4 regions of the Streptomyces sp. NPDC000345 genome follow, and region 3 is predicted to be linked to each of the others. Evidence: riboswitches for the same ligand, from Rfam matches in the RefSeq annotation. Region 3 holds a riboswitch; each other region holds the start of a gene.
What was found. Region 3 has a riboswitch for cyclic di-AMP ahead of ACFY30_RS22025 (M23 family metallopeptidase). Riboswitches for the same ligand answer to the same signal wherever they lie in the genome.
Positions count from the first base shown of each region.

Region 1 (7,028 bases), on a different contig from region 3:
AGCGGCTCGGTGTAGTCGAGAATCAGCGGGCGCACGCCCGCCAGGCCTACGTAGCGGCGCAGCCGGGTCGTGGTGTTGGTGTTGGCGCCGTAGCCGACGTAGTAGGTCGTGAGGTGGTCGTACTCGGCGAGGGAGCCGCCGCGCGGGGTGGCGAAGAGGTCGTCCGGGGAGCGGACGTCGACGGCGTTCCAGAAGTTGTTGAGGTCGGAGACACGGTCGTTGGCGCCGCCCGCGGAGACGGGGGTGGCGGCGTATTCGAGGACGTACGGCCCTTCGAGCGGCCGCTTGAACCAGACCGTCGCCCCGGCGGGCACGTCGATCTCCAGGACTCCGCGCGAGGCCGTGACGCTCCCGCCCTGCTCCAGTTCCACGGCCCACCGGCGCAGCCCGTGGCGGAAGTCGTCGTGGGCGATCAGCCGGCGGTGGCGGGGGGTCGCGCTCGCGGGACCGGCCGGGGCCAGGGCGGCGAGGGCGGCGCCTGCGGCGAGGACTCCCAAGGCCCGACGGGTGGTGGTCATGGCGGCGGCTCCTTCAGTGAGCTTCGGCGGGACGTCTGCGGGAACGAGCAGAAAGCGCTTACTCCCTACCCGTCGGACCGCGCCGGAACCCGGAGGGCACGCCGAAGGCCGGACCCCGGGGGGCACACCTAAGGCCGGACCCCGGAGGGCACGCCTAAGGCCGGACCCCGGAGGGCACGCCTAAGGCCGGACCCCGGAGGGCACGCCGAAGGCCGGACCCCCGGGACGGGGGTCCGGCCTTCGGCTGCGTGTCAGGCGATCAGGCGTGCCGCGCGGGGGTCGTCGGCGGAGGTCAGCCGACGGTGACGCCGTGGGAGCGGAGGAAGGCGACCGGGTCCACGTCCGAGCCGTAGTTCGGCGTGGTGCGGATCTCGAAGTGCAGGTGCGGGCCGGTCACGTTGCCGGTCGCGCCGGAGAGGCCGATCTGCTGGCCCGCGGTCACGGTCTGACCGGCCGAGACGGAGAGCTGGGAGAGGTGGGCGTACTGGGCGTAGTAGCCGTCGTCGAGCTTGATGACGACCTGGTTGCCGTACGCGCCGCCCCATCCGGCGGAGACGACGGTGCCCGCGCCGACGGCCTTGAGCGAGGTGCCGGTCGGGACGACGAAGTCGACGCCGGTGTGGTACCCGCTGGACCACATGCCGCCGGCCACGCGGTAGCCGGTCCCGACGGTCGCGCCGGCCACCGGAAGGGTGTAACCGCTGGAGGCACTGGCGCCGCTCCCGGCGGCCGTGGCGGTCGTCTTCGCTGAGGACGACGCCGAGGCCTTCGAGCCGGAGGACGGGGAGGAGGGCGACGACGACGAGGTCTTCGACGACGAGGAGGAAGAGGAACCGGACGAACCGGACGAGGACTTGGTGGTCGCGGCCTCCTTGCCGATCGACAGCTCGAGGCCGGGGTGGATCAGCGAGGGGTTGCCGCCGACCGCCTCGCGGTTGTCCGCGTACAGCTTCTGCCAGCCACCGCTGACGTTCTGCTCGTCGGCGATCTTGGCGAGGTAGTCGCCGGCCCGCACGGTGTAGGTCCTGGCGTTCGAAGCCGGGGACTTCCGCGACACCGGAGCGGCCTGTACGGCGTTTTCCGCGACCGATCCGGAAACGGCCTGAGCGGCCGACTGGGAAACCGACTGAGGGGTGGCCGCATGGGCGCCGGTGGCCCCCATGAGCGGGAGGGCGAGCGCGGCCCCGCCGGTTCCGGCGACGGCTATGGAACGGGTGAAACGCTGGGTCTTCGGACGGCGGTGCTTACCCTTCGCGGGCATGGCGAATTCCTCTCCGGTGCCTGCGAGGTGAGCTGTCGGGTGCGGACTGGAGATGCCCGGCCGCGCCGAGGCGCGGCTTTACCCCAAGCCTGTTCCGGAGACCAGAACAGGCGGTTCTACCTGTGGGTCCCCCGCTCCTGCCGTGACGGGTGAGTGTGCGGACTCCGGGCGGCGGCAGGATTCGGCATCCGTCCGGATTGGACTGGAACGTAAGCGACCCAGACGCACGGGAACAAGCAGAGGTTGCCCTGCTCACTCCTTTCTCTTGATCCCCTGTGAGAATTACCGGTGACGCTGCGTGCATCGGGCACGCGCTTTTTCGCCCAACATCCCTGAAAAGCCCTTGGATTACGTGAACATGACGGGCGACGGACGGTCACGAATATGACGCTGCTCACGTGACGTCTCTCCAGGATCCCCTATTCCAGAGCGAGTTGGAACGAAGGATCCAATTCGGACAGAACCCTCAGATGCGACACAGACGAATAACCGTCGCATCGAGGTCACCTCGCAGCGCGACCCGCAGCCCGTGGTGCAACAGCACCGCCCCCCGGTGCACTTCGCCCGTTTCGCGGCATTCGTACGACGCTGTCGGGTCGAGGCCGCGCAGCCTCAGCGCGGGCACGGGCTCGCCGTACCGCTGCGCCTCCAGCCAGGCGAGGACCACGGTCTCGTCGCCGCGGACGTACTGGACGGCGCTCAGCCCACCCGCCGGGGGGCGCAGCCGGTACAGGTCGCCGTGCTGGACGAGGGGCCGGATCTCCTTGTAGAGGTCCACCCACCGCCGGGCCTCGGCGAGCTCCTCGTCGCTCCACTCGGACAGGTCCCCGCCGACGCCGAGCACCCCGGCCATCGCGCTGACGAAACGGAAGCGCAGCGAGCTGACCCGTCCGTTCAGCTGGGTGTTGGGGCTGTCGGTGACCCAGGCGGCCATCACACGCGCGGGGTGGATCTGGCTGAAGCCGTGCTGGATGGCGAGGCGGTCGAGCGGGTCGGTGTTGTCGGAGGTCCACACCTGGTCGGTGCGGCTCAGGATGCCGAGGTCGATCCGTCCGCCGCCGCCCGAGCAGGACTCGAAGGCCACGCCCGGGTGGGCCGCCCGCAACCGGTCCAGGAGGTCGTACAGGCCGCGCACGTGGTCGACCCACAGACGCTGCGGGTAGGGGTCGTCCGGCCAGCCGGCGTCGGTGAAGCAGCGGTTGAAGTCCCACTTGACGTAGTCGATGGGCGCACTGGACAGGAGCCCGTCGAGCTGTCCCCAGAGATACTCCCGGACGTCCTCGCGCGCGAGGTTCAGCATGAGCTGATTGCGGAACTCCGTCCGCTTTCGTCCCGGCTGGAACTGCACCCAGTCGGGGTGGGCGCGGTACAGGTCGCTGTCCGGGTTGACCATCTCGGGCTCGACCCAGATGCCGAACTGCATGCCGAGCCCGTGTACCTGGTCGGCGAGGGGCTTGAGGCCGTGGGGGAAGCGGTCCGGGTTGGGGTGCCAGTCGCCGAGTCCGGCACGGTCGCTGGTGCGGGCGCCGAACCAGCCGTCGTCGACGACGAACAGCTCGACGCCGATCTCCGCGGCACGGCGGGCGAGGGCCGCCTGCTGCTCCTCCGAGATGTCGAAGAAGGTGGCCTCCCAGGAGTTGAACAGCACCGGCCGGTCCCGCTCGGCGTCCGGGATCACATGGGCGCGCTGGTAGGCGTGCCAGGCGCGGCTGGCGCCGCCGAAGCCGCCGTCGCTCCACAGGCCGGCGAAGACAGGCGTGGTGAAGGACTCCCCCGCCGCCAGGCGCAGCAGGCCCGAGTCGTCGTGACCGGCGCCGCCGGTGATCTGCACGCGCTCGTCCGGGAGTTGGGCGACGGCGATGCGCCAGGATCCGGACCAGCCGAGGGCGCAGCCGTAGACCTCGCCGCGTTCCTCGGTCGCGTCGGTGTCGAGGGCGACCCAGGGCAGATACTGGTGGCCGGTGTGGCCCCGGCGGCTGCCGATGACCTTCTCACCGTAGGTGAGCGGGGCCCGGACGAGCCGGGACTCGGCGGCCCAGCGGCCGTGCAGCTGCGACAGCCGCCAGCCCTCCCGCTCGGGCAGGGTCCAGGTGGCGGAGTCGGCGCGCAGCAGCTCCAGCGGCTCCGCGCCCTCGTTGCGCAGGGTCGTCCAGCGCTCCATGACGTCGTCCCGCATCCGGTAGTGCAGGGTGATCGTCAGACCGGCGTCGCGGAAGCGCAGCCGCAGCTCGGCGCCCTCGGTCTCGTACGTCTCGAAGGTCCATTCGGTGCCGCGCCGCTCGGCGGTGCGTACGGACAGGGCGGGGCGGACGAAACGGGGGCCGCCCTCCACCGGGTACTCCTCGTGGCCGTCCAGGGCGGCCTCGAAGGACGCGCGGCCCCGCAGGGGAAGGGCCGCGAGGGCCTCCGCGTCGGCGAGCGCGATCCTCGGGCCCCAGTGCAGGTGCACCAGCTCGTCGGCCTCGGTGAGATGGAGGGCATAGCTGCTCGTGGGCCCCGAAAGGAGCCAGGTGCGGCCGCCCGCGGCGATCTCGGGCTTCACGGTCTCGGGCATCAAACCCCCACTGATTCGAACAGGTGCGATCAAGTCTCAACATCATCGGATGCGGGTGCCCCACCCGGCAATGGCTGTGGAGAAACCGTTCACCTGCAGAGACGGGGGATTCGTGCACCTGTGGACAACCGTTGCCCGGGGAATCCATGTCGTATGGTCGAGGAGGTCCCGCCGGCCACCACGAGCCGCGTCGGCGGAGCCCGACAGGGAGGGAGCCCCCGTGACGCAGCAGATCCCGTCGACCGAGCCCGAGTTGGCCGGTGTCCGCAACTTCCGCGACGTCGGAGGTCTGCCGACCGTCGACGGACGGCGGGTACGGCACGGCGTGCTGTTCCGCAGCGGCCATCTCGCGCATGCGACCGACGAGGACGCCGCGTTCCTGTCCTCCCTGGGCCTGCACACGATCTTCGACTTCCGCAACGCGGCGGACCAGAGGCTGGAGGGCCCGGACGTCGAGCTGCCGGGCGTGCGCAACGTGAATCTGCCGCTGTCGGACCCGGCGGAGGGCGCCGAGTTCTGGAAGATGGTCCGCGACGGCGACATCGACCAGCTGCGCGCGATCCTCGGCGAGGGACAGGCGGCCGGCCGGATGATCGCCTCCTACCGTTCGATCATAAAGGAGCGCACGGCCGAGCACTCGCGCGTGCTGCACTCGCTCGCCGAGGACAACGTCCCGGCCCTGATGCACTGCGCGGCAGGCAAGGACCGAGCCGGCCTCTCCGTCGCGGTGACGCTGCTCGCCCTGGGCGTGGAGCGCGAGGCCATCCTCGCGGACTACCTGGAGTCCAACGCCAAGCACCGCCGCTACAAGATACGCCGCAACGGCTCGCAGGCGACCGCCTACACCCCCGAGGTGCTGGAGCTGCTCAGCCCCCTCTTCGACGCCCGGGCGGAGTACCTCGCGGCGGCCATGGAGACCATCGGGGAGACCTGGGGCGGCGTCGACACCTATCTGGAGCGGGGCCTCGGGCTGGCACCCGAGACCCGGGAGCGGCTGCGCGAGCGCCTGCTCGACTGACGGCCCGGCAGGCCGGCCCCGCGCGGGCGGCTCACTGCTTGGCCCCCACCTCGAACAGCAGCCAGATGAACGCGGCGAGGACGTGGCCCACGGCGATGTAGATGATCAGCCGGATCCAGAGGCTGCGGGGGAACCGTTCCTCCATGTCGGTCATGGCGTCTCTCCAGGGGTCGGGCCCAGGCACAGCGTGGCCGTGGGGCTCTGCAGCAGGGTGTGGACGAACAGCAGCTCGACCCCGTCGGGGTCCTGCGCGGCGAGGCGGTGCGGGGTCAGCGAGTCGAAGTGCGCGCTGTCCCCGGGCCCGAGCAGATGGACGGTGTCCCCGAGGCGCAGCCGCAGCCGCCCGCGCTGCACGTGCAGCCACTCCTCCCCCGGATGCACCCGCACGATGTCGCCCTGGGAGCCGTGGGGAATGTGCACGCGCAGGGCCTGCATCCCCCGCCCGTGGGCGCCGGCCTGCCAGTACGTCCAGCCGCCCGCACGGGTGGGTTCCATGTCGGCGGCGCGGACGACGGCGTCGCGGTCGACGGCCGTCTCGCCCAGCAGCTCCGAGACCGTCGTACCGTAGATCCGGGCGAGCGCGAGCAGCATCGGCAGCGAGGGCTGGCGCTGTCCCGTCTCCAGACGGGAGAGGTGGGCGGGCGACAGCCCGGCCGCGCGGGCTGCGGCCTCCAGGGTGAGGGCGGCCCTGCGGCGCAGGGACCGCAGCTGCGGGGCGACGACGGGGACGGCATCAGCCTGGTCCGCCGGGGCCTCGGGGGACTCGGACGGGGACGAACTCATACGTCCATTCAGCCGCGCCCTTGCCTCCAGGGCAAATTCCTTGCCTCAGAGGCAAAAGCCCGGGCCGACGGTCAGCGGTTGGCCACCGCCTGCTTGATCAACGTCTTGCCGAAGTCCCACATCAGGCCGCCCCCTCGGTGGGCGTCGTCCATGACCTCCGTGAAGGCGTCGACGAACCGGTCCACGTCCCGCTCGTCGACGACCAGCGGCGGAATCAGCTTGATCACCTCCAGGTGGTCGCCCGAGACCTGGGTGAGGATCCGGTGCCGCTGGAGCAGCGGTACGACCACCATCTGGGCGAAGAGCCCCTTGCGGGCGGCCTGCAGCATGGCCCACCGGCTGCGCAGCTTCAGTGACCTGGGCCTGCCGAACTCGATGCCGATCATCAGGCCGCGGCCGCGCACGTCGGCGAGCAGCTCGTAGGTGTCGGTCAGCGCCGCCAGCCGGGACTTGAGCCGGTCGCCGGTGGCCCGCGCGTTGGCGACGATCTGCTCGTTCTCCATGACGGACAGCACGGCGAGGCCCGCCGCCATCGCCTGGGCGTTGGAGCCGAAGCTCGCCGAGTGGACCAGTACGCGGTCGATGGACGAGAACACCTTCTTGAAGATCCAGTCCCTGCCGAGGGTGGCGCCGACCGGCACATAGCCGCCGGAGAGCGCCTTGGCCACGCAGACCAGGTCGGGTTCGACGCCGTCCTCGTGCTGGTAGGCGTAGAAGTCGCCGGTCCTGCCGAGGCCGGTCTGCACCTCGTCGGCGATGAGCAGCGCCTTGTGGGCGTGCAGCAGTTCCTGGGCCGCGCGCAGACAGCCGGGCGGGGCCTCGTGCACGCCCTTGCCCTGGATCGGCTCGACGATCAGGGCTGCGACGTCTCCCTTCTTCAGCTCCCTCGCCAGC
Region 1 is NZ_JBIAZE010000022.1:127,932-134,959, forward strand. It holds gene ACFY30_RS36450 (DUF6250 domain-containing protein) at 1-518, opposite strand, end outside; gene ACFY30_RS36455 (peptidoglycan DD-metalloendopeptidase family protein) at 811-1,779, opposite strand; cyclic di-AMP (ydaO/yuaA leader) riboswitch at 1,784-1,976, opposite strand; gene ACFY30_RS36460 (alpha-galactosidase) at 2,246-4,333, opposite strand; gene ACFY30_RS36465 (tyrosine-protein phosphatase) at 4,554-5,351, shown strand; gene ACFY30_RS36470 (DUF6126 family protein) at 5,383-5,505, opposite strand; gene ACFY30_RS36475 (helix-turn-helix domain-containing protein) at 5,502-6,134, opposite strand; gene ACFY30_RS36480 (aspartate aminotransferase family protein) at 6,206-7,028, opposite strand, start outside.
Region 1: linked by a shared signal. The riboswitch ahead of ACFY30_RS36455 (peptidoglycan DD-metalloendopeptidase family protein) and the one ahead of ACFY30_RS22025 (M23 family metallopeptidase) in region 3 are both predicted to bind cyclic di-AMP.

Region 2 (7,028 bases), on a different contig from region 3:
ACCGGAGTCGGCGAGCGCCGGGACCAGGCCGATCGTCGCCGCGGCGACGCCGATCACGGTGACCGGGACGACGTACCGCACGGCCTTGCGCCGCCCGACGCGCAAGTCGTCCGTCTCCCCGGCGGTCATGCTGTCGTCGGTTGCGTTCGGTGCCATGTGTGCCTTACCTCCGTCGTCGGCGGCGGCTGGTCATCTCACGTTGAACGTCCCACCCCGTGCCGCCATTCTCACCCGAATCGGTGAGGAGTGGTGTTTTCCGTGATGTCCATCTGACCAAATACGGCGTGATGAGGCGTCACCCCACGGACTCAACTCCGCGTACACCTGCGGTATGACACGGAGCGACGACGGAGTCCTCCGACCCGTAGGGGTCGGGGTCAGCCGGCCCGGTGGACCACCGCGTCGCACAGGCCCATGAGCGCGGCCTTCGCGTCGCACTCCACGAGCGGCGCCAGCGCGGCCCGGGCCTCCTCGGCGTAGCGCACCGTGTCGCGGCGGGCCTGTTCCAGCGCCGGGTGGGCGCGCAGCGCGGCGACCGCCTCGGCGAGCTTCGCGTCGTCGCTCAGGTCGGAGTCGAGGAGCTCGCACAGCGCGACGTCCTCGGGCAGGGCCTGCTGGGCCGCGCGCTCGCGCAGCCGCAGCACCGGAAGCGTGGGGACGCCCTCACGCAGGTCCGTGCCCGGCGTCTTGCCCGACTCGTGGGAGTCGGAGGCGATGTCGAGGACGTCGTCGGCGAGCTGGAAGGCGACGCCGAGCCGCTCCCCGTACTGGGTCAGCACGTCCACGACGGTCTCGTCGGCGCCCGACATCATCGCGCCGAACCGGCAGGAGACCGCCACCAGGGAGCCGGTCTTGCCGCCGAGGACGTCGAGGTAGTGCTCGACCGGGTCACGGCCGTCGACCGGGCCGGCCGTCTCCAGGATCTGGCCGGTGACCAGCCGCTCGAACGCCTCCGCCTGCACCCGCACCGCCTCCGGGCCGAGGTCGGCCAGGATGTGCGAGGCGCGCGCGAAGAGGAAGTCGCCGGTGAGGACGGCGAGCGAGTTGCCCCAGCGGGCGTTCGCGCTGGGCACCCCGCGCCGCACCGCGGCCTCGTCCATGACGTCGTCGTGGTAGAGGGTGGCCAGATGGGTGAGCTCCACCACGACGGCCGAGGGGACGATTCCCGGCGCGTAGGGGTCGCCGAAGCGTGCCGCGAGCATCACGAGCAGCGGGCGGAACCGCTTCCCGCCGGCCCGCAGCAGGTGCTGGGCCGCCTCGGTGATGAACGGCACCTCACTCTTGGTGGCCTCGAGCAAGCCTTCCTCGACAGCCGCCAGTCCGGCCTGGACATCGGCTTCCAGAGCCTGGTCCCGCACGCTCAGCCCAAACGGCTCGACGACGGTCACGAGGGGTCTCCTGTCTGCTGGTGTCTACTGGCGACTACGCGGTTTGTCGATAGGTCTCTGCGCTCACTCAAGTCAGCGTATCCGGTCATGTTTCGATCACCGCGAGCCCCCACGGTTACAGCCCGGCCGTATAAGGGTCCCCCCTCGGCATCGGCCCCTTAATAACCCGTTGAGGCTATTGCCCGATTAGCCCCTCTTGTGGATGCCGGTGAGTTGGCTCACTCCCCCGGGAAACAGGTTCCCCTCCGCCCCATTCCGATTCCTCTTCCCGCTCAAGCGAGTTGACGTTTGCAGCCACAAAGGATCAAGCACCCCATAGAGCGCAGACCAAGGTCAATAGGGCCGAACTGTGAATCCGCCACTTGTTCCGGACATGTGCTCTCGCATACGTTCCCGGCCTGTCGGGCGGACGCCGAATCCTGCCACCGCCCCGGCACCCACCGAGAACACCAGGGCAGGAGCGGGGGAACCAGGTAAGTCGCCGCACCGGGCGGACCCGGACATGTCTGTGGGCATGTTCAGGACATACCGGGACGGCTTGGGGTGAAGTCGTGTCCGCGAGGACCGGCCGGGCAGCTCCCGCCCGAACCCGACAGCTCACCTCGCAGGCGACGGAGAGGAACTTCGCCATGCCCGCTCAGCCCCGCCGCCTCGCCCGCGCGCTCGCCGTCGCCGCCACCGGCGTCACCGTGCTCGCCCTCCCGCTCTTCGGCGCGACCACCGCCTCCGCGGCGACCCCGACCGTGGCCACCGCCACCAGCCTCGGCTACGCCAACAACCTCGACGGCTGGATCCGCGCGTCGCTCCAGGTCATGGCGCAGCACGGGATCCCGGGCACCTACAACGGCATCTACCGCAACGTGCTGCGCGAGTCCTCGGGCAACCCGTCCGCCATCAACCTCTGGGACTCCAACGCTGCCGCCGGCACCCCGTCCAAGGGCCTGCTGCAGATCATCGACCCGACCTTCAACGCGTACCACGTGTCCGGCACCTCCTGGGACCCGTACGACCCGGTCGCGAACATCACCGCCTCCTGCAACTACGCGGCTGCGCGGTACGGCTCGATCGACAACGTGTTCGGCGCGTACTGAGCCGAGCCGCTAGGGACAGAGACGTTCGAGGACGACGGCGACGCCGTCGTCCTCGTTCGACGTCGTCACCTCGTCGGCGACCGCCTTGAGCTCCGGGTGGGCGTTGGCCATCGCGACACCGCGGGCGGCCCAGTCGAACATCGGGATGTCGTTGGGCATGTCCCCGAAGGCCAGGGTGTCCTCGGGCCGCAGGCCCAGGTGGTCCGCGGCCAGGGCCAGTCCGGTCGCCTTGGTGACCCCGCACGGCTGCAGCTCCACCGTGCCGGGCCCCGACATGGTGACGGTGGCGAGCGAGCCGGCCACCGCCCGGGCCGTCGCCGCCAACTCGTCGTCGGACAGGGTGGGGTGGCGCAGCAGCACCTTGCTGATCGGCTCGCACCACAGGTCGCGGCGCCGCTCGACACGCAGGGCGGGCAGGGTCGGGTGCGGCATCCGGTAGCCCGGCTCGATGAGCGTCAGCCCGTCGACGCCGTCCTGGTCCACGGCCGCGTACACCGGCCCGACCTCGGCCTCGATCTTCTCCAGGGCGGTCTCCGCGAGTTCCCGGTCCAGGGTGACCGACCACAGCAGGCGGTCCGCGGCGGCGTCGTACAGCTGCGCGCCCTGTCCGCACACCGCGAGCCCTGTGCCGTGCAGGCGGTCGAGCAGCGGGCGCACACGGGGCGCGGGGCGGCCGGTCACCACCAGGTGGCGCGCGCCGGCGGCCGCGACCCGCGCGAGCGCGTCGAGCGACCGGTCGGAGAACGTGTCGTCGCCGCGCAGCAGCGTTCCGTCCAGGTCCGTGGCGATGAGGGAATACGCGATGCGCTCGGCATATGCGGTGGGTGCGGCCATGATCAGAGAATACGGATCCCGCACCCGCCGGACTCGACGCGAACCGGACCAGGACGGAGTCCGGCCCTCTTGTGTCAACTCCCCTTCTTTTGTTGACCGATCGCTGTTGATGACCGGGATGGTGGGGATCGGCACGGCGGGAAACGACGGGAAAGGGCCGGGAGCGGCCGGAAACGGCGAGAAACGGGTTTCCGCCGTATCGCCGGGTAGCGACCGGTTGAAGGCCTCTGCACCGGTTGGCAACAACATGCTCCGCTCCCTACCGCGCGCCCGGTCTGGGACGGTACCGTCCATGTGTCCAGGGGGGACTTGATCGGGGGGTCAGGTTGAGCAGTGGGCGTATCCGTGTGCTGAGGCCGGCTGATCTCGGCGAGGGGGAGCGGGAGCGGTGGCGCGCACTGCGCGCCGCGTCGACAGCGCCGCGCAACCCGTTCATGGAACCGGAGTTCACCGACGCCGTGGGCCGCGTGCGGCCACACGCACGGGTGGCGGTGGTGTACGAGGGGCGCGAGCCGGTCGGCTTCCTGCCCCATGAACGGGGCCGGCTCGGCCGGGGCCAGGCCCTCGCGTACGGCGTCTCGGACGCGCAGGGTGCCGTACTGGCCCCGGGCCTCGGGCTGAACGCCGACGAACTGATGCGGGCCGCTTCCCTGTCCAGCTTCGCCTTCGACAACCTGGAGGCGGAACAGGGTCTGCTCGTACCGCACGCGGCCGCGGAGTACACGTCCTACGTGATCGACGTGGAGAAGGGCTACGAGACGTACGAGTCCGTCCTGCGGGCCCAGTCGCCGAAGTTCCTGAAGACGACCCTCGCCAAGGAGCGCAGGCTCGGCCGCCAGGTCGGCGAGCTGCGGTTCGTGTTCGACGAACGCGACCCGGCCGCGCTGCGCACGCTCATGGCCTGGAAGTCGGCGCAGTACCGCAGGACCGGCCGCCGGGACCGGTTCGCACAGGACTGGATCACCCGGCTCGTGCACACGCTCCACGAGACGCGCGCGCCGGAGTGCTCCGGCACGCTGTCCGTCCTCTACGCCGGCGGCAAGCCGGTCGCCGCCCACTTCGGGCTGCGCTCGGCGACCGTCCTGGCCTGCTGGTTCCCGTCGTACGAGACGGCCTTCTCGAAGTACTCGCCGGGTCTCGTGCTGCATCTGCGGATGGCCGAGGCGGCCGCCGCCGAGGGGATAGGCCTGCTCGACCTGGGGCGGGGCGCGGCCGAGTACAAGGACTCGCTGAGGACCGGGGAGCTTCCCGTGTACGAGGGAGCGTGGACGCGTCCGGGGGTGGGCGCCGCGCTCCACTGGCTCAGCCGTGAGCCGTCCCGTCGCGCGCACCACTTCGTGCGCGGCCGGCCGAGGCTCGCCGCGCTGGCCGCACGGGCCCTGAGGAGCGCGGGCAGGCTGCGCCGTCCCTGACGGCTGCGACGGCTGCGACGGCTCCGACGGCTCCGACGGCTCCGACGGCTCCGACGGCCATGACACAGGGGGAACAAGGGGGGGGTTCATGTTCCGTGCGACACGTGCACAGCAGGAGATCCAGGGGTTCCTCGGCATCAGACCGGTGCAGGTCGCCGAGCTGGAGCTGGAGGACGGCGGTGGGGTGAGACCCGGTCCGGGCAGCCCGCCCGTCACGCACGGCGAGGTGTTCGTGCTGGTGCGCAGGGGCGGCCGGCCGGTGGGGACGCTGCTCGGCCACGTGCCGGAGGGCGCCGACCCGCGGGCGGTCCTCGCCGGGGCGGCCGCCCACCTGGCGGCGGCGCCCGCTCCCGCGGTCCGCGGATCGGCCGTGGTACCGGCCACCGTCGTCGTCGCCACCCGCGAACGCCCCGAGCAGCTCGCCCGCGCCCTCGACTCCCTCCTCGCCCAGGACCACCCGGACTTCGGGATCGTCGTCGTCGACAACGCGCCCGTGACGGACGCGACCCGGGACCTGGTGACGCGCAAGTACGCCGAGCGCGTGCGGTACCTGACCGAGCCGGTGCCCGGTCTCGCCGTCGCGCACAACAAGGGCGTCGAGGCCGCGCGGGGCGGGGTGATCGCCTTCACCGACGACGACGTCGTGGCCGACCCGCGCTGGCTCACCGAACTCACCGCGCCCTTCGCCGCCGACCCGGGCCTCGGCTGCGTCACCGGGCTGATCCTTCCGGCCCGGCTGCGCACGCCGGCCCAGGTCCTCCTGGAGAGCCACGGCGGCTTCGCGAAAGGCTTCGCGCCGTGCACGTACGACCCCGCCGACCCGCCCGCCGACGAGCCGCTGTTCCCGTTCACCGCGGGCCGCTTCGGCTCCGGCGCCAGCATGGCCTTCCGTACGGACGTCCTGCGCGCGGTCGGCGGCTTCGACCCGGCGACCGGCGCCGGCACGCCCGCCCGGGGCGGCGACGACCTCTACGGGTTCGTCCGCGTCCTCGCCCAGGGCCACCGGCTGCACTACACCCCGTACGCCCTGGTCTGGCACCACCACCGGGAGACCTGGCGCGACCTGGAGACCCAGGCGTACGGGTACGGCGCCGGCCTCACCGCCTGCCTCACCGCCCTCCTGGTCAACCGTCCCGGCCTGCTCCCGGCGTTCCTGGCCCGGCTGCCCCGGGGGCTGGCGTACGCGCGGACCCTGACCGCGAGCCGGGAGGCCGGGCCGGCGACGGACGGCGCGCCCGGCGGACACGACGACCGCACGCACGCCTGGCCCGCCCGGCTGTCCCGCCTCCAGCGCCGGGGCATGCTGTACGGCCCGCTCGGCTATCTACGGGCCCGACGCGCACTGCGGGGGGTCACACGATGACGGCGGGGGCGCAGAGAGACGAGACGGAGCAAGGCGGCGGCGGGGCCGGCGGCGCGAGCCTCGGCGGGGGCAGCCGGGGCGGCGGGGTCGATGGCGACAGCCGGAGCGGCGGGATCGATGACAGCCGTCGGAGCGGCGGCGGCCCGGGCGGCGAGACCGGTGGCCGCCGGGGCGGCGGGGCCGGCGGGAGCGGCGAGCCCTGCGGTGGCCGGCGGAGCGGTGGAGCCGGTGGCGGCCCCGGCGGGGGCGGTCCGGTTGGGGGTGGAGGGGGGCTCGGCGGCATCCCCGTGTTCCTGTATCACGCCGTGATGGAGGAGCCGCCGGAGTGGATCGCCGAGTTCACCGTCAGCCCGAAGCAGTTCGGCGCGCACCTGGACGCCGTCGTCGGCAGCGGCCGTACGCCCGTCACGATCAGCGCGCTCGCCGACCACCTCGCCGGGCGGGCGCCGCTGCCGCCCCGGCCGGTGCTGCTCACGTTCGACGACGGGTTCGCCGACCTGGCGGGTCCGACGGCCGAGGCGCTGGCCGGGCGGGGACTGCCCGCCACCGCCTACCTCACCACCGGCGCCCTCACGGCGGGCGGGCGCAGTCTGCTGCCGCCCGCGCCGATGATGACGCTGGCGCAGGCGGCACGGCTGGAGCAGTACGGCATGGAGGTCGGCAGCCACACCGTCACCCACGCCCAGCTGGACACCCTCGCGCCGCGGGCGCTCGCGCGGGAACTGCGGGCGTCGCGCGCGGTGCTGGAGGACGCGCTCGGGCACCGCGTCCGGCATCTCGCCTACCCGCACGGCTACAACAGCGGCCGGGTGCGGCGGATGGCGGCCGCCGCCGGCTACGAGACGGCCACCGCCGTGCGCCACGCGCTCAGTTCGGACCGCGACGAGCGCTACCGCATCGCCCGGCTCATCGTGCGGCGGAGCCACACCGTCGCCGACGT
Region 2 is NZ_JBIAZE010000001.1:851,731-858,758, forward strand. It holds gene ACFY30_RS03945 (outer membrane lipoprotein carrier protein LolA) at 1-156, opposite strand, end outside; gene ACFY30_RS03950 (polyprenyl synthetase family protein) at 378-1,388, opposite strand; cyclic di-AMP (ydaO/yuaA leader) riboswitch at 1,789-2,014, shown strand; gene ACFY30_RS03955 (transglycosylase SLT domain-containing protein) at 2,018-2,479, shown strand; gene ACFY30_RS03960 (HAD family hydrolase) at 2,489-3,313, opposite strand; gene ACFY30_RS03965 (GNAT family N-acetyltransferase) at 3,661-4,725, shown strand; gene ACFY30_RS03970 (glycosyltransferase) at 4,814-6,088, shown strand; gene ACFY30_RS03975 (polysaccharide deacetylase family protein) at 6,397-7,028, shown strand, end outside.
Region 2: linked by a shared signal. The riboswitch ahead of ACFY30_RS03955 (transglycosylase SLT domain-containing protein) and the one ahead of ACFY30_RS22025 (M23 family metallopeptidase) in region 3 are both predicted to bind cyclic di-AMP.

Region 3 (7,028 bases):
CGGTCGAAGAGCGCGGCGCGGACCGTGTCGACATGGCCGGGCGCGACGTTCTCCAGCACCGCCATGCCCTCCTCCGTCAGGGCCGCGATGCTGCCGCGCTTGTCCCAGCGGCACTCCTCGCGCCGCAGCATCCCGTCCTTCTCCAGCCGGGTCACCGCGTACGTCAGCCGGCTGCGGGTGATCTTCAGCCGCTCGGCGAGATCCGTCATCCGCAGCCGCCCCTCCGGTGTCTCGGAGAGATGGGCGAGGATGGAGTAGTACAGGTGGGGCATGCCGGCGTCCTGCTGGAGCTGCCGGTCGATCGCGTCCTCCAGGAGGAGGTATCCGGCGACGTACGCGCGCCAGGCGCGCTGCTCCTCGGGGGTGAGCCAGCGGGTCGTCATGCACCCAGTGTAGGTTTGTTTCAAACTTGAACCAAGACCTGCCGTCCACCGAGTCGACCGAGCCGGGGAGACCGCGCCGATGCCCCACCCGTACGTCCTGCTGTCCGCCGCCGTCTCCCTCGACGGCTACCTGGACGACACCACCCCCGAGCGCCTGCTCCTCTCCAGCCCCGCCGACTTCGACCGCGTCGACGAGGTACGGGCCTCCGTCGACGCGATCCTCGTCGGCGCCGGCACCCTCCGCGCCGACAACCCGCGCCTGCTGGTGAACTCCGCCGAGCGCCGTGCGGCCCGCGTCGCCGCGGGCCGGCCGCCGTACCCCCTCAAGGTCACCGTCAGCGGCTCCGGCGACCTCGACCCGGCGGCGAACTTCTGGCACACCGGCGGCGACAAGGTCCTCTACACGACGGAGAGGGGCGCCGAGCGGGCCCGGGCGCTCGGCATCGCCGCGGACGTCGTCCCGCTCGGCCCCGACCTCGACTGGCGCCGGCTCCTCCAGCACCTCCACGACGCGCGCGGCGTACGGCGGCTCATGGTCGAGGGCGGCGGCACCATCCACACCCAGCTTCTCCAGCAGGGCCTCGCCGACGAACTCCAACTCGTCCTCGCCCCGCTGTTCGTGGGCGACCCGGAGGCACCCCGGCTCTTCGGTCCCGGCGCCTACCAGGGCGGCCGGCTGCGCCTGGCCGAGACCCGGCGGATCGAGGACGTGGTGCTCATGCGCTACGAGCCCACCGCCCCCGGCACCGGCCGGCTCCCCTCCGCCGCCGACCGCCGCTGGCTGGCCCTCGCCTGTGAACTCGCCGCCCTGTGCCCGCCCTCGCGGACCGCGTTCAGCGTCGGCGCGGTGATCGTCGCCGCCGACGGGACGGAACTGGCGCGCGGCCACTCCCGCGAGGCCGGTGACCCGGTCGTCCACGCCGAGGAGGCCGCCCTGGCGAAACTCGACCCCGCCGACCCCCGCCTGGCCACGGCCACCGTCTACAGCAGCCTGGAACCCTGCGCCCGCCGCTCCTCCCGCCCGCTGCCCTGCGCCCGTCTCATCCTCGACGCGGGCGTGCGCCGGGTGGTCACCGCCTGGCAGGAGCCGGACACCTTCGTGACGGCCGCCGACGGCATCGGCCTCCTGGGTGCGGAGGGGGCCGACGTCGTCGTCCTCCCGGAGTACGCCGAGCGGGCGAAGGAGCCCAACCGGCACCTGGTGTGACGGGGGTCGCACCGGCCATGAACAATCAGCTCCGTAGATGACGTACACTGGTGTCATACCGACGCGGGGTGGAGCAGCTCGGTAGCTCGCTGGGCTCATAACCCAGAGGTCGCAGGTTCAAATCCTGTCCCCGCTACTGAAGGCTGAGGGCCGGAATCCTTTTCAGGGTTCCGGCCCTCGGTGTGTTTCCGGGATCTCCCGGTCGACGGCTGTGCGTTCGCTGTGCTTTCCGGTCAACTCGCCCGTTTTTCAACGGTCATGGCCTGAAAGGTCCAGGCCAAAAATGTAGTTGATCAAGCCGAAGAGCTTGGAAACCCGTGCCCGGGTCTATTAACGTTCGATAACGCAGCGCGGTCGTCCCAGCCGTCACAAGAGGCGGCTCCGTGCGCACGCGCCGAATCCCGCAAGGGAACCGGGGAACCACCACCTTGGGGTGAATCACGCGGAAGCCGCCGTGAACTCGCAGAGTCACGAACGGTATACGCGCGTAGGAGACCTTCCCGCTCCGAACCCGTCAGCTAACCCGGTAGGCGACGGAAGGAAAGGAGTGCGCCCGCGTGGCGTCCAACCGGCCTGCCCCAGAAGCCCCGTTCGTGCCGAGCCAGCGGTCCGCCGAGACCTACGGCTACGGCGGCTACCGCACCGACGAGGGCCCCTGGGAGGAATGGAACCCCACCGCGGAGTCCATTCGCCCGGTCCGGGGCAAGCACCGGGTCGCCAAGCAGCGCGGCGGCGGGTTCGCCCGCAGCTCCACCGTTCTCGGCGTCGGCGTCATAGCCGCCGTCAGCGCCGGCGGCATGGCCAGCGCCAACACCGGCAAGGCCCCGGTCTCCATCTCCATGCCGGACCTGCCCGGCGTGGGCTCCCTCATCTCCGACGACGACCCCGCCGAGGACGCCGCCCCGGCGCTCGCGAGCTTCGGCTCCGAGACCGCCACCGACAGCAGCCGGACCGCCGCCGACGCCGGTGAGGCGCTGCGCAGCCGGATCATGGCGCAGGCCGAGTCGCAGCAGACCCAGGTCGCCTCCAAGGCCCAGGCCGTCGCCGAGGCCGCCGCGGCCAAGGCGGAGGCGGCCGCCGTCGCCAAGGCCGAGAAGGAGGCGGAGGCCGAGGCCGCCGCCGCGAAGGAGAAGGCCGAGGAGGCCGCCAGGGAGAAGGCCGAGGCCGCGCGCCTGGCCGAACTGGCCAAGCAGTACACGCTGCCGACCTCCTCGTACACCATCACCTCGACCTTCGGTCAGGCCGGCTCCCTCTGGTCCTCCGGCTACCACACCGGCCTGGACTTCGCCGCTCCCACCGGCACGCTCATCAAGGCCGTACACAGCGGCACCATCACCGAGGCGGGCTGGGCCGGCGCCTACGGCTACCGCACCATCCTCACCCTGGACGACGGCACCGAGCTGTGGTTCTGCCACCAGTCGTCGATCAGCGTCAGCGTCGGCCAGAAGGTCGCCACCGGTGACGTGATCGGCCGCGTGGGTGCCACCGGCAACGTGACCGGCGCCCACCTCCACCTGGAGGTCCACGCGAACGGCAGTGCCGACGGCATCGACCCGATGGCCTGGCTGCGCAGCAAGGGCCTCAACCCCTGAGCCGGCCCGCCGGACCGTGCGGCGGGCCTGCGGGGCGGACGGCGTTCACACGTTGTCCGCACGATGCCGGAATGGCCCGCTCCGAGCCCGCTGTTGACGTAGAACATGACTTCTCTGCGCAAGCTCGGCTCCTCCGACCTCGAGGTCTTTCCCCTCTCCCTCGGCGGCAACGTCTTCGGCTGGACCGCCGACGAGGCGGCCTCCTTCGCCGTCCTCGACGCCTACACCGCCGCCGGCGGCAACTTCGTCGACACCGCCGACTCCTACTCCTCGTGGGCCGAGGGCAACAGCGGAGGCGAGTCCGAGACGATCATCGGCAACTGGCTCACGTCCCGCGGCAACCGTGACGACATCGTCGTCGCCACCAAGGTCAGCCAGCACCCCGAGTACCCCGGCCTGACCGCCGCGAACATCAAGGCCGCCGCCGACGCCTCCCTGCGCCGCCTCGGCACCGATCACATCGACCTCTACTACACCCACTTCGACAAGCCCGAGGTGCCGGTCGAGGAGATCATCGGCGCGCTCGACGAGCTGGTGAAGGCGGGCAAGGTGCGGCACATCGCCGCCTCCAACATCACGCCCGAGAGGCTCCAGGAGTCGCTGGAGTTCTCCGACCGCGAGGGCCTCGCCCGGTACGTGGCCCTCCAGCCGCACTACAACCTGGTCTCCCGTGACACCTACGAGGGCGCCCTCCAGGACCTCGCCGCCCGCTCCGGCCTCGCGGCCGTCCCCTACTTCGCCCTCGCCTCCGGCTTCCTCACCGGCAAGTACCGGCCCGGTACGACCGTGGAGAGCCGGCGGTCGGCGGGCGCCGCCAGGCACCTCGACTCCGAGCGGGGCCGGCGGGTCCTCGCCGCCCTCGACGAGGTCGCCGGGGCCCGGGGCGCCGAGGTCGCCACGGTCGCCCTGGCCTGGCTGGCCGCCCAGCCGACGGTGGCCGCCCCGATCGCGTCCGCGCGGACGGCCGAGCAGCTGCCGGCGCTGCTGGCGGTGGCCGGACTGGAGCTGACGGAGGAGGAGACCGGGACACTGACCCGGGCTTCGGCCTGATCCCCGGCCCGCTCCTGCTCCCGCTCTAGCGCTGATAGGGGTTGGCGGCGGGGTACGGCCCCGCGGGATACCCGTAGCCGTACCCGTACGCCTGCCCCGGCGGACAGCCGTACCCGGCGACGTGACCCGGGCCGTACCCCTGCCCGTATCCGTGCCCGTATCCGTGACCCCCGTGGACCGGCCAGGGAGCCGTGGGCATCACCACCCGTACGGGAGGGGCCGTCATCCGGGCCGCGTGGTCCAGGGCGGGCCGGGCGACGTCCTTGCGCCGCCACAGCTCGTTCAGCAGTTCCCGCTCCCGTACGACGAAGTCGGCGTCGGCCCGACCGCTGCGCCCCCGGTGCCGCAGGAACGCCAGGGAGGTCGCGTAGGCCTCGTACTCCGCCACCGCCCGCGCGGCCGGCCGGCCCAGATGCCGCCTGGCGTACTCGCGGGCCAGCCGGCGCGCCCGCATCGAGCCGAGCGCGTACGGCTCGGCCGGGGTGAGCCAGCCGGCGGCCGTGTAGGCGGGCAGTTCCTCGCGGACCGTGCGCAGCTCCCGCTGGCGGGTCCATATCACCAGCCAGGTCAGCAGCCCGAACGCGGGCACCATGAAGGCCGCGTACACCGCGAAGAAGCCGAGCTCGCCGAAGGTCGAGGAGCCGTTCCACAGGGCGTGCATGCCCATCGCGAGCAGCAATCCGCACAGCGGGAGCAGGACACGGCGTACGTGCTGCCGGTCGCCGGAGAGCGCGGCGAAGCCGAAGCCGAGGCCGGTCAGCACGGTGAACAGGGGGTGCGCGAACGGCGACATGATGACGCGCACGAAGAAGGTCGCGGCGGTGACCGAGGCGATGCCGCTGTCACCGGTGAGCTGGTCGGTGCCGAACGCGGTGCCGAGATAGAGGATGTTCTCGGTGAACGCGAAGCCGGTCGCGGTGACACCGGCTATGACCACCCCGTCGACGATCCCGGTGAAGTCCCGCCTGCGGAAGAGGAAGACGAGCAGGATCGCGGCGGCTTTCGCGGACTCCTCGACGACGGGCGCTATGACCGTCGCCCCGAGGGTGTCCGCGCTGGACGGGTCGGCGGTCGCCGTGGCTATCCACCGGGTGGCGAAGCTGTTGGCGACGATCGCGATCAGCGCGGCCGCGCACGCACCCCAGGCGAAGGCGAAGACCAGGTTCCGCCACGGGCCCGGTTCCACCCGGTCCAGCCACCGGAAGGCGGCTATGAGCAGGGGCACCGGCAGCACCGCGAGCCCCAGCCCGACCAGGAACCCCTCGGTGCCGGTCTGCTCCCGCACCAGCGCGAGGATCACCAGGCCCGACAGTGCGAGCAGGGTGCTGAGCGCCCCGTAGCGCACGCCTCTGTGCTGCCACCAGTGCGCGTGCCGGAGCCCGGCGCCCTCGGCTGGGCCGCCCGGGTGGGGTGGGTACGGCGGAAACGGGGGACTGATGGCCACGGCATCGACCCTAACGAGGGAGGGGACTGTGGTGGACGGGCGGTGTGCGCGGGGGTGGGGGACGGGTCGGTGGGGGACGGCTGTGATCCGGAGGTGCCGCGCCGTCGGTCAGCGATCGCCGTGCTGTACGCGACGGAAGAGCAGGTCGTTCACCACATGACCCTTGTCCAGCCCCTGACCCTCGAAACGGGTCAGCGGCCGGAACGCGGGCCGGGGCGCGAATCCGCCGTCGGCCCGCGTGTTCTCGAAGTCGGGGTGCGCGGTGAGGACGTCCAGCATCTGTTCCGCGTACGGCTCCCAGTCGGTCGCGCAGTGGACGACCGCCCCCGGCTTCAGCCGCGTCGCGGCCAGGCTCAGGAACTCCGGCTGGATGAGGCGCCGCTTGTGGTGGCGCTTCTTGGGCCAGGGGTCGGGGAAGTAGACGCGCAGCCCGTCCAGTGAGTCGGGCGCCAGCATCTCCCGCAGCAGGATGATCGCGTCGCCGTTGGCGACCCGGACGTTGTCCAGTCCGCTTCGGTCCGCCAGGTTGAGCAGATTGCCCTGGCCGGGCGTGTGCACGTCCACGGCGAGGATGTTGGTGTCCGGGTCGGCGGCGGCCATCCGCGCGGTGGCCTCGCCCATCCCGAAGCCGATCTCCAGGACGACGGGTCTGGCGTTCCCGAACAGCTCGACGAGATCGACGGCGTGCCCGTCGATGTCGAGCCCCCACTTCGGCCACAGCCGCTGCAGGGCGTCGGCCTGTCCGGCCGTCACCCGGCTGCGCCGGGGCTGGAAGCTCCTGATTCGCCGCTCGAAGTGCGAACCGGCCGGGTCGGCCTTGGGCCCGTCGGGGAAGCGCGGCTCGCCCTTGGCCCGGGTGTGCCGGACGGACTCGCCCGGGTGGTGCTCGCCGCCGGGGGCGGGCCGGGGGACTTCGGGGGTGTTCACGGAATCAGACACAGTGGGGTCGATTTTACTGCCGCTCACCGGGCGCACCGGGCTCACCGGGTGCCCAGCACCTCCAGGGCCCTGCGGGCCACCTCGCGGCCGATCGGCAGCGAGGCCGTCGCCGCCGGTGAGGGCGCGTTCAGCACATGCACCGCGCACGCCCCCTCCCGTATCAGGAAGTCGTCCACCAGCGTCCCGTCCCGCAGCACGGCCTGCGCCCGCACCCCGGCCGCCGCGCGCACCAGGTCCCCCTCCTCCACCGCGGGCAGCAACCGCCGCACCGCCTTCACGAACGCCTTCCTGGACACCGACCGCCGCAGCTCCCCGGCCCCGTACCGCCAGTGCCGGCGCCCCATGCGCCACACACCGGGCCACGCCGCCGTCGCCAGCGCCTCCCGCGGCCGTACGACACCCCATCCGTACCC
Region 3 is NZ_JBIAZE010000009.1:18,727-25,754, reverse strand. It holds gene ACFY30_RS22040 (MarR family winged helix-turn-helix transcriptional regulator) at 1-383, opposite strand, end outside; gene ACFY30_RS22035 (dihydrofolate reductase family protein) at 463-1,590, shown strand; tRNA gene ACFY30_RS22030 (tRNA-Met) at 1,653-1,726, shown strand; cyclic di-AMP (ydaO/yuaA leader) riboswitch at 1,973-2,140, shown strand; gene ACFY30_RS22025 (M23 family metallopeptidase) at 2,148-3,182, shown strand; gene ACFY30_RS22020 (aldo/keto reductase) at 3,288-4,232, shown strand; gene ACFY30_RS22015 (PrsW family intramembrane metalloprotease) at 4,258-5,676, opposite strand; gene trmB (tRNA (guanosine(46)-N7)-methyltransferase TrmB) at 5,785-6,615, opposite strand; gene lhgO (L-2-hydroxyglutarate oxidase) at 6,657-7,028, opposite strand, start outside.

Region 4 (7,028 bases), on a different contig from region 3:
ACCGTGACGGTCGCCTCGCCGTAGCGCATCTTCTTGAGGATGCGCCGAGCTGCGTACAGGCCTACGTACCCACCGCCTACTACGAGGATCCTGGGACGCTCCGTGGTGCTCATGGCATCGAGTATCCACCCGCCTGAGGGGGGTCGCTCGTGCGCCCCTTCACAAGCTTCCGGAGGGTGTGTGCTATCCTCCGCGGCCCGCGTGATCCACGTCATGGCGCGGAGGGGGAACCTGCGTGTAGGGCGGGGCGTTGTCAATGCCGCGTGAGCTGCCTCTCCGGGTGATGAGGGGTGGGGTGAGGGGTCCGAAACACGCCCTGGGAACACCTCCGCGAAACGTCCGTGCGCGCCTCTTTTGAACACGTTCACACGGGTGCCGGCCCCCCGGAAGGGTCAACCGGGCCACGTTCGTCCTCCGACAGGGCCGAATTCCTTGTGAAGAACTTCACGAACTTTTCCGACGGGGCGTCGCCGAGGGGCCCGGGAAGGCCCCTCGACGCTGCTCAAACGGGCATCCTGCCTGCTCAGCAGAGTGCAACTAGCGCCCGGGCACGGGTCGTGCGGCGTCCGGCGGAGCCCTGCGGAGGGGCTGAGCGGGGCGCAGTCGGGCGGAGTCGGGCGGAGTCAGGCGGAGTCAGGCGGAGGAGCCCGCCACCGACCACGCGATGCCGTCCAGGATGTCGTGCTCGCTCACGACGACCTCCTCCGCGCCGATCCGCTCCATGATCGCCAGCAGTACGAGGGCGCCCGCCGCGATCACGTCCACCCGGCCCGGGTGCATCGACGGGACCGCCGCGCGCTCGGCGTGCGTGGAGCGCAGCAGCCACTCGGTGATCTCGCGGACCCTGTCGTGCGAGATGCGCGAGTGGTGGATGGCCGCCGAGTCGTACGCGGGGAGGTTCTGGGCGATCGCCGAGACCGTGGTCACGGACCCCGCGAGGCCCACCAGCGTGTGCGCCTCGCGCAGCGGGACCGTCTCCTCGGCGAGGTCCAGGGCAGCCTCGACGTCGGCGCGCAGGGCCGCGATCTGCTCCGGCGCCGGCGGGTCGGTGACCTTTCCGTCCACGACCAGGTGGCGCTCGGTCATCCGCACACAGCCGACGTCCACCGAGCGGGCCGCGCCCACGTGCTCGTCGCCGACCACGAACTCCGTGGAGCCGCCGCCGATGTCCACCACCAGGTAGGGCCGGGTGAGGTCCGCGCGGCCCTTCAGTTCCTTCGTGGCGCCGGTGAAGGAGAACTCGGCCTCCTGCTCGCCGCTGATGACCTCGGGCTCGACGCCCAGGATGTCCAGCACGCCCCGCACGAACTCGTCGCGGTTCTCGGCGTCCCGGGAGGCGGAGGTGGCCACGAAGCGCAGCCGCTCCGCGCCGAGCTCCTTGATCACCGCCGCGTACTCGCGGCAGGCGGCGAAGGTCCGCTCCAGCGCCTCGGGCGCCAGCCGGCCGGTGCGGTCGACGCCCTGGCCGAGGCGGACGATCGTCATCCGGCGGTCCAGTTCGACCAGTTCACCGGTCTCGGGGTCGGCGTCGGCGACGAGGAGGCGGATCGAGTTCGTCCCGCAGTCGACGGCTGCGACCCGGGTCACCGCTCGTCTCCCTCGACCGGCCCGAAGGCGAGGTGACCGGCGCCGTCCTCGGACGTCTCCACCTGCCGGCCCTCGCCGGAGGGCGTCCCGGGAAGCGTCACGCACGCCCCCTTGCGCCACCACTGCGGCAGCAGGGCGAGCGCCTCGTCGCCGAGCGGGTTCACACCCGGGCCCGCCGCCAGGGAGTGCGCCACGAGCACGTGCAGGCACTTCACGCGGTCCGGCATGCCGCCCGCGCTCGGGAAGCCCGTCAGCTCCTCGATCTCGTCCCGGCGCCGGATGTAGTCCTCGTGCGCGGCACGGTAGGCGGCGGCCAGCTCCGGGTCGGTGCCCAGCCGTTCGGTCATCTCCTTCATCACGCCGTTCGCCTCGAGGGTGCCGATGGCGGAGTTCGCCTTGGGGCACGTGAGGTAGTACAGCGTCGGGAAGGGGGTGCCGTCGGGCAGGCGGGGGGCCGTCTCGACGACGTCCGGCTGGCCGCACGGGCACCGGTGCGCGATCGCGCGCAGCCCGCGCGGCGGTCGGCCGAGCTGCTGCTTGAAGGCCTCGACGTCCGCGTCGGTGGGCTCGGTGCGCGGGGTGGTCGGCGGGGGCTTTTCCATACCTGTCTTTCTACCTGCACGGTGTCACTGGTCGGACGCGTCGGACTTGTCGACGCCGTCCCACACGTTCGAGTACCAGGGGCGGTCGGCCGCCCCGTGGTCGGCGCGGGTCTTGGTGGCCGCGTCCGGGTCGATCACGACAAAGCCGGTCTCCCCCGGCATCACATAGTGCAGCCGCTCCCGGATCTGCTGCTCGGCGTACGCGTCGTCCTGCCAGCGCGCCTTGAGGTCGCGCAGTTGCTCGACCCGCTCGCGGGCCTGCTCCCTCTCCCGCTCCAGGTCGGCGATCTCGGCACGCTGGGAGACGTACTGCCGCATCGGGTAGGCCAGGGCCACGATCAGGGTGCACAGGACCAGCGCGAGGAGCGCGGCGCGGCCGGTGAGGCGGGAGCGGCGGGCCTGTCGCCTGGTCTGGGAGCGGTAGACCCGGGCCGCGGTCTGCTCGCCGAGCAGCCGCAGTCTGGTCGCGGTGGAGAAACGGTCCCGGTCCTTCACGGCCATCGGCTCTGCGCCTCCCCTTTCCACACACGCGTACGTCCCCGCACACGGTACGGGACCGAGTACGGGGACGTACGTACGACTGGCTCGCGCCGACCCCGCTCGGGTCGGGCCGGGGGACCTCCACGGCCCCCCGCCGGGCCTACTGGTTCGCGGAGCGGAACCGCGGGAAGGCGCTGCGGCCGGCGTACACCGCCGCGTCGTCGAGGATCTCCTCGATGCGCAGCAGCTGGTTGTACTTGGCGACGCGCTCGGAGCGGGCCGGGGCGCCGGTCTTGATCTGGCCGCAGTTGGTGGCGACGGCCAGGTCGGCGATGGTGACGTCCTCGGTCTCGCCGGAGCGGTGCGACATCATGCACTTGAAGCCGTTGCGCTGGGCCAGCTCGACGGCGTCCAGGGTCTCGGTGAGCGAACCGATCTGGTTCACCTTCACCAGCAGCGCGTTGGCCGCGCCCTCCTCGATACCGCGGGCCAGACGCTCGGGGTTGGTGACGAACAGGTCGTCACCGACGAGCTGGACCTTGTCACCGAGCTTGTCGGTGATGGTCTTCCAGCCCTCCCAGTCGTCCTCGAACAGCGGGTCCTCGATGGACACGAGCGGATACGCCGCGACGAGCTCGGCGTAGTACTCGGTCATCTCGGCGGCGGAGCGGTCCTTGCCCTCGAAGGTGTAGGAGCCGTCCTTGTAGAACTCGGAGGCGGCGACGTCGAGCGCGAGGGCGATCTGCTCGCCGGGGGTGTAGCCGGCTTCCTTGATGGCCTCGAGGATGAGGTCGAGGGCCTCGCGGTTGGAGCCGAGGTTCGGGGCGAAGCCGCCCTCGTCGCCGAGACCGGTGGACAGGCCCTTCGACTTCAGGACCTTCTTGAGGGTGTGGTAGACCTCGGTGCCCCAGCGCAGGGCCTCGGAGAAGGACTCCGCGCCGATCGGGGCGATCATGAACTCCTGGATGTCCACGTTGGAGTCGGCGTGCGAGCCGCCGTTCAGGATGTTCATCATCGGCACCGGCAGCAGGTGCGCGTTGGGGCCGCCCAGGTAGCGGAAGAGCGGGAGGTCGCTGGCCTCGGAGGCGGCGTGGGCGACGGCGAGCGAGACGCCGAGGATGGCGTTGGCACCGAGGGAGCCCTTGTTGTCGGTGGCGTCCAGGTCGAACATGGCCTGGTCGATCAGGCGCTGCTCGGTGGCGTCGTAGCCGACCAGCTCCGGGCCGATCTGCTCGATGACGGCGAGGACGGCCTTCTCGACACCCTTGCCCTGGTAGCGGCCCGGGTCACCGTCGCGGAGCTCGATGGCCTCGAAGGCGCCGGTGGAGGCGCCGGAGGGAACGGCGGCACGACCCGTGCTGCCGTCGTCGAGGCCGACCTCGACCTCGACCGTGGGGTTGCCTCGGGAGTCCAGGATTTCCCGGGCTACGACGACGTCGATGGACGGCACGAGCATCTCCTTCTTGGGATGTGACGCTGGTTGTGCGGGGCCCGCGGGCCATGTCGGCCTTTGGTGAGCCTTGCGACTAGAGCCTAACCGCCCCGGGGCCGTCGGCAGCCGACCGACCGTCCCGTGGACAGACTGACCGTACACATTGTTCCTGGCCGGAACAAAGACCGGGGACGGAACTCGGGCGAACAGATGGCGAAGAACGGCCGGAGGGCAGAAAAAAACCCCGCCCCGGTGCGTACGGGGGAACACGCACCGGAGCGGGGAGCCCGTGGGGACGGGGGTGACCCTCACGAGGCCTTCAGTGTGCGGGCCTCGGTTGTGAGGATGCTGTGGGCCGGCCAGGAGCCAGGTGTCACTTCAGGTGCAGCTGCTGGCCCGGGTAGATGAGGTCGGCGTCCTCGACGATGTCCTTGTTCAGCTGGAACAGCTTCTGCCAGCCGCCCTTGACCTTGTGCTTCTCGGCGATGGTGCTGAGGGTGTCGCCCTTGACGACCTTGTACTCGCCGTCACCCTTCTTGACCTTCTTGCCGGTCGGGGTGGTGACCGTCTTGGAGGCGGCGGGGCGCTCGGCGGAGCGGGAGGCGCTCTGCTGCTCGGTCGAGCGCGTGGTGGTGCCGCTGCCGGAGGAGGAGCCGGTGGAGCCGCTCGAGGAGGAGCCCGTGGAGCCGCCACCCGAGTACGGAGTGTTGGACAGACCGGTGCCGCAGACCGGCCAGGCACCCTTGCCCTGGCCCGCGAGGACCTTCTCGGCGATGGTGATCTGCTGTTCCTTGCTGGCGAGGTCGGCGCGCGCGGCGTAGGCGGTGCCGCCGTACGCGGCCCAGGTGGAGGCCGAGAACTGCAGGCCGCCGTAGTAGCCGTTGCCGGTGTTGATGGACCAGTTGCCGCCGGACTCGCACTGAGCGACCGCGTCCCATTCGGAAGCGGTGGCGGCGGAGGCGTTGCCGGCCGCCATCAGCGGGGCGGCGATGGCGACACCGGTGACGCCGGCGAGTGCGGCGGCGCGGGTGGCCTTGTTCGGACGACGGTGCTTGCCCTTGCCGGAAAACAGCATGGATCGATCCCCTCACCGACGCCTGCGAGGTGAGCTGTCGGGTTCGGGCCGGTTGAGTTGCCCGGCCACGCACCTCACGGTGCGCGGCTTCACCCCGAGCCGGTTCCGGCGGTCATCCGCCGGGTCCGGCACTTACCTTGGGTCCCCCGCTCCTGCCTACGGCGCTTGACGCGACGACTGTTCCCGGGGTGCCGCTGGCAGGATTCGGCGTTGCGGCGGCCGGGGCTCGGGTTGCCGAGCGGTCATGACCGTAGACACGGGATCCGGGGAATTTCAAAGACGATCACGACTTCTGAGACTCATCCCACACTTTCACCAAAGCGGACATTAGCCACGAAGTGGGACGTGAACTCCCGGTGTTTTTCTGGGTGTTCCAGCCCTATTCGACCCCGGTGTCCAGGGTCTGACCGGGGGTGATGTCGCTCGGGTCGGGACCGATGACGTCCTTGTTCTCGGCGTAGAGCGCACGCCATCCCCCGTCGACACCAAGGGAGTCGGCGATGGTGATGAGCGAGTCACCCTCCTGGACGACGTAGGTGGACGCGGCGTGCCGGCCGGAGGAGGCGGTCCTCGTGCCGCCCGCGGCACTCTCGTCGGCGGTGGTGCCGCGATGGCGGCCGGAGCCGAGCGAGCCGGTGTCGACGAGGCTCCAAGAACCCTCCGCCTGCACCGTATTGTCCGAGTCGTCCCCTTCCGGGGTCGCTGTGGGCGAGCTGTCGGCGCCCTGTGAGCCCTCCGAGCCGCCGCCCGAAGTGTCGGACTTGCCGGAGTCGTTCGCCGCGGAGGACGAAGAGGACGAAGGGGACTCCGAGGCCGAACCAGCCCCATCACCGGAGGAGTCGGACGGACTCTCGCCGGAGTCGCCGGAACCGGCCGAGCCGTTGGAGTCGCCGGACTTCCCGGAATCGGACGATCCCTTGGACAGGTCGGACAATCCGGAGGACACGGACGAGTCGGACTCGCCGCCGGCGACTCCGGTGTCCACTCCGACCGCGCCGCTCTCCTTGGTGAGCCCGGACGTCAGGGCACAGGTGCCCCAGGCGCCGACACCCTCCTCCGCGAGGAGCTGCTGGGCCACGGCTATCTGCTGGTTGCGGCTGGCCAGGTCCGGGCTGGCGGCGTAGTCGAGTCCGCCGTACGCCTCCCAGTCCTCCTGACTGAGGCCCAGACCGCCGTACTCGCCGTCACCCCGGTCGGCGCTCCAGGAACCGCCGGTCTCGCACTGCGCCACCTTGTCCCAGACTGCGCCTTCTGCGGCGCTCGCGCCGCCGGCCGCGAACAGCGGGATGGCGATGGCGGAGCCGGTCACTCCGGCCGCGACGAGGAGGGCCGGGGCCTGACGGGGGCGACGGTGACGACCGTTCCCGGAGAGCATGCGGGGGCCTTTCTTTGGACAGCGGCAAACGGCGCGGCGTGCGAGTGAGCACACACGGGTTCGCCGCGCTAGCGAGTGAACGTATCGGCAGACGATCACTTGTCACAAGTTAATGCCGCGCAGATCACGTGAAGATCACAGACTTGAGGGTTGGTCACCTTTGTTACGCGAGACGGTCACAATCCGGCTGACCCACGATCAGATGGCGATCAGCCACTGGTCAGTCACGGACCGGAGTGAACTCCACGGGCAAGGTGCGCAGTCCGCGCATGATGAGCCCGCCACGCCACCTCAAGTCGGCCGGGTCCGCGGCGAGTCGGAGGTCGGGGAGACGGGTGAGGAGGGTGGCCAGGGCGGTCTGGCCCTCGAGACGGGCGAGGGGGGCGCCCAGGCAGTAGTGGATGCCGTGGCCGTAGCCGAGGTGCTGGTTGTCGCGCCGGGAGAGGTCGAGGGTGTCGGGGTCGGTGAAGCGGGCGG
Region 4 is NZ_JBIAZE010000003.1:535,046-542,073, reverse strand. It holds gene ACFY30_RS09960 (NAD(P)/FAD-dependent oxidoreductase) at 1-113, opposite strand, end outside; gene ACFY30_RS09955 (exopolyphosphatase) at 634-1,587, opposite strand; gene ACFY30_RS09950 (DUF501 domain-containing protein) at 1,584-2,189, opposite strand; gene ACFY30_RS09945 (septum formation initiator family protein) at 2,214-2,690, opposite strand; gene eno (phosphopyruvate hydratase) at 2,830-4,119, opposite strand; gene ACFY30_RS09935 (transglycosylase family protein) at 4,475-5,176, opposite strand; cyclic di-AMP (ydaO/yuaA leader) riboswitch at 5,181-5,350, opposite strand; gene ACFY30_RS09930 (transglycosylase family protein) at 5,556-6,551, opposite strand; gene ACFY30_RS09925 (cytochrome P450) at 6,772-7,028, opposite strand, start outside.
Region 4: linked by a shared signal. The riboswitch ahead of ACFY30_RS09935 (transglycosylase family protein) and the one ahead of ACFY30_RS22025 (M23 family metallopeptidase) in region 3 are both predicted to bind cyclic di-AMP.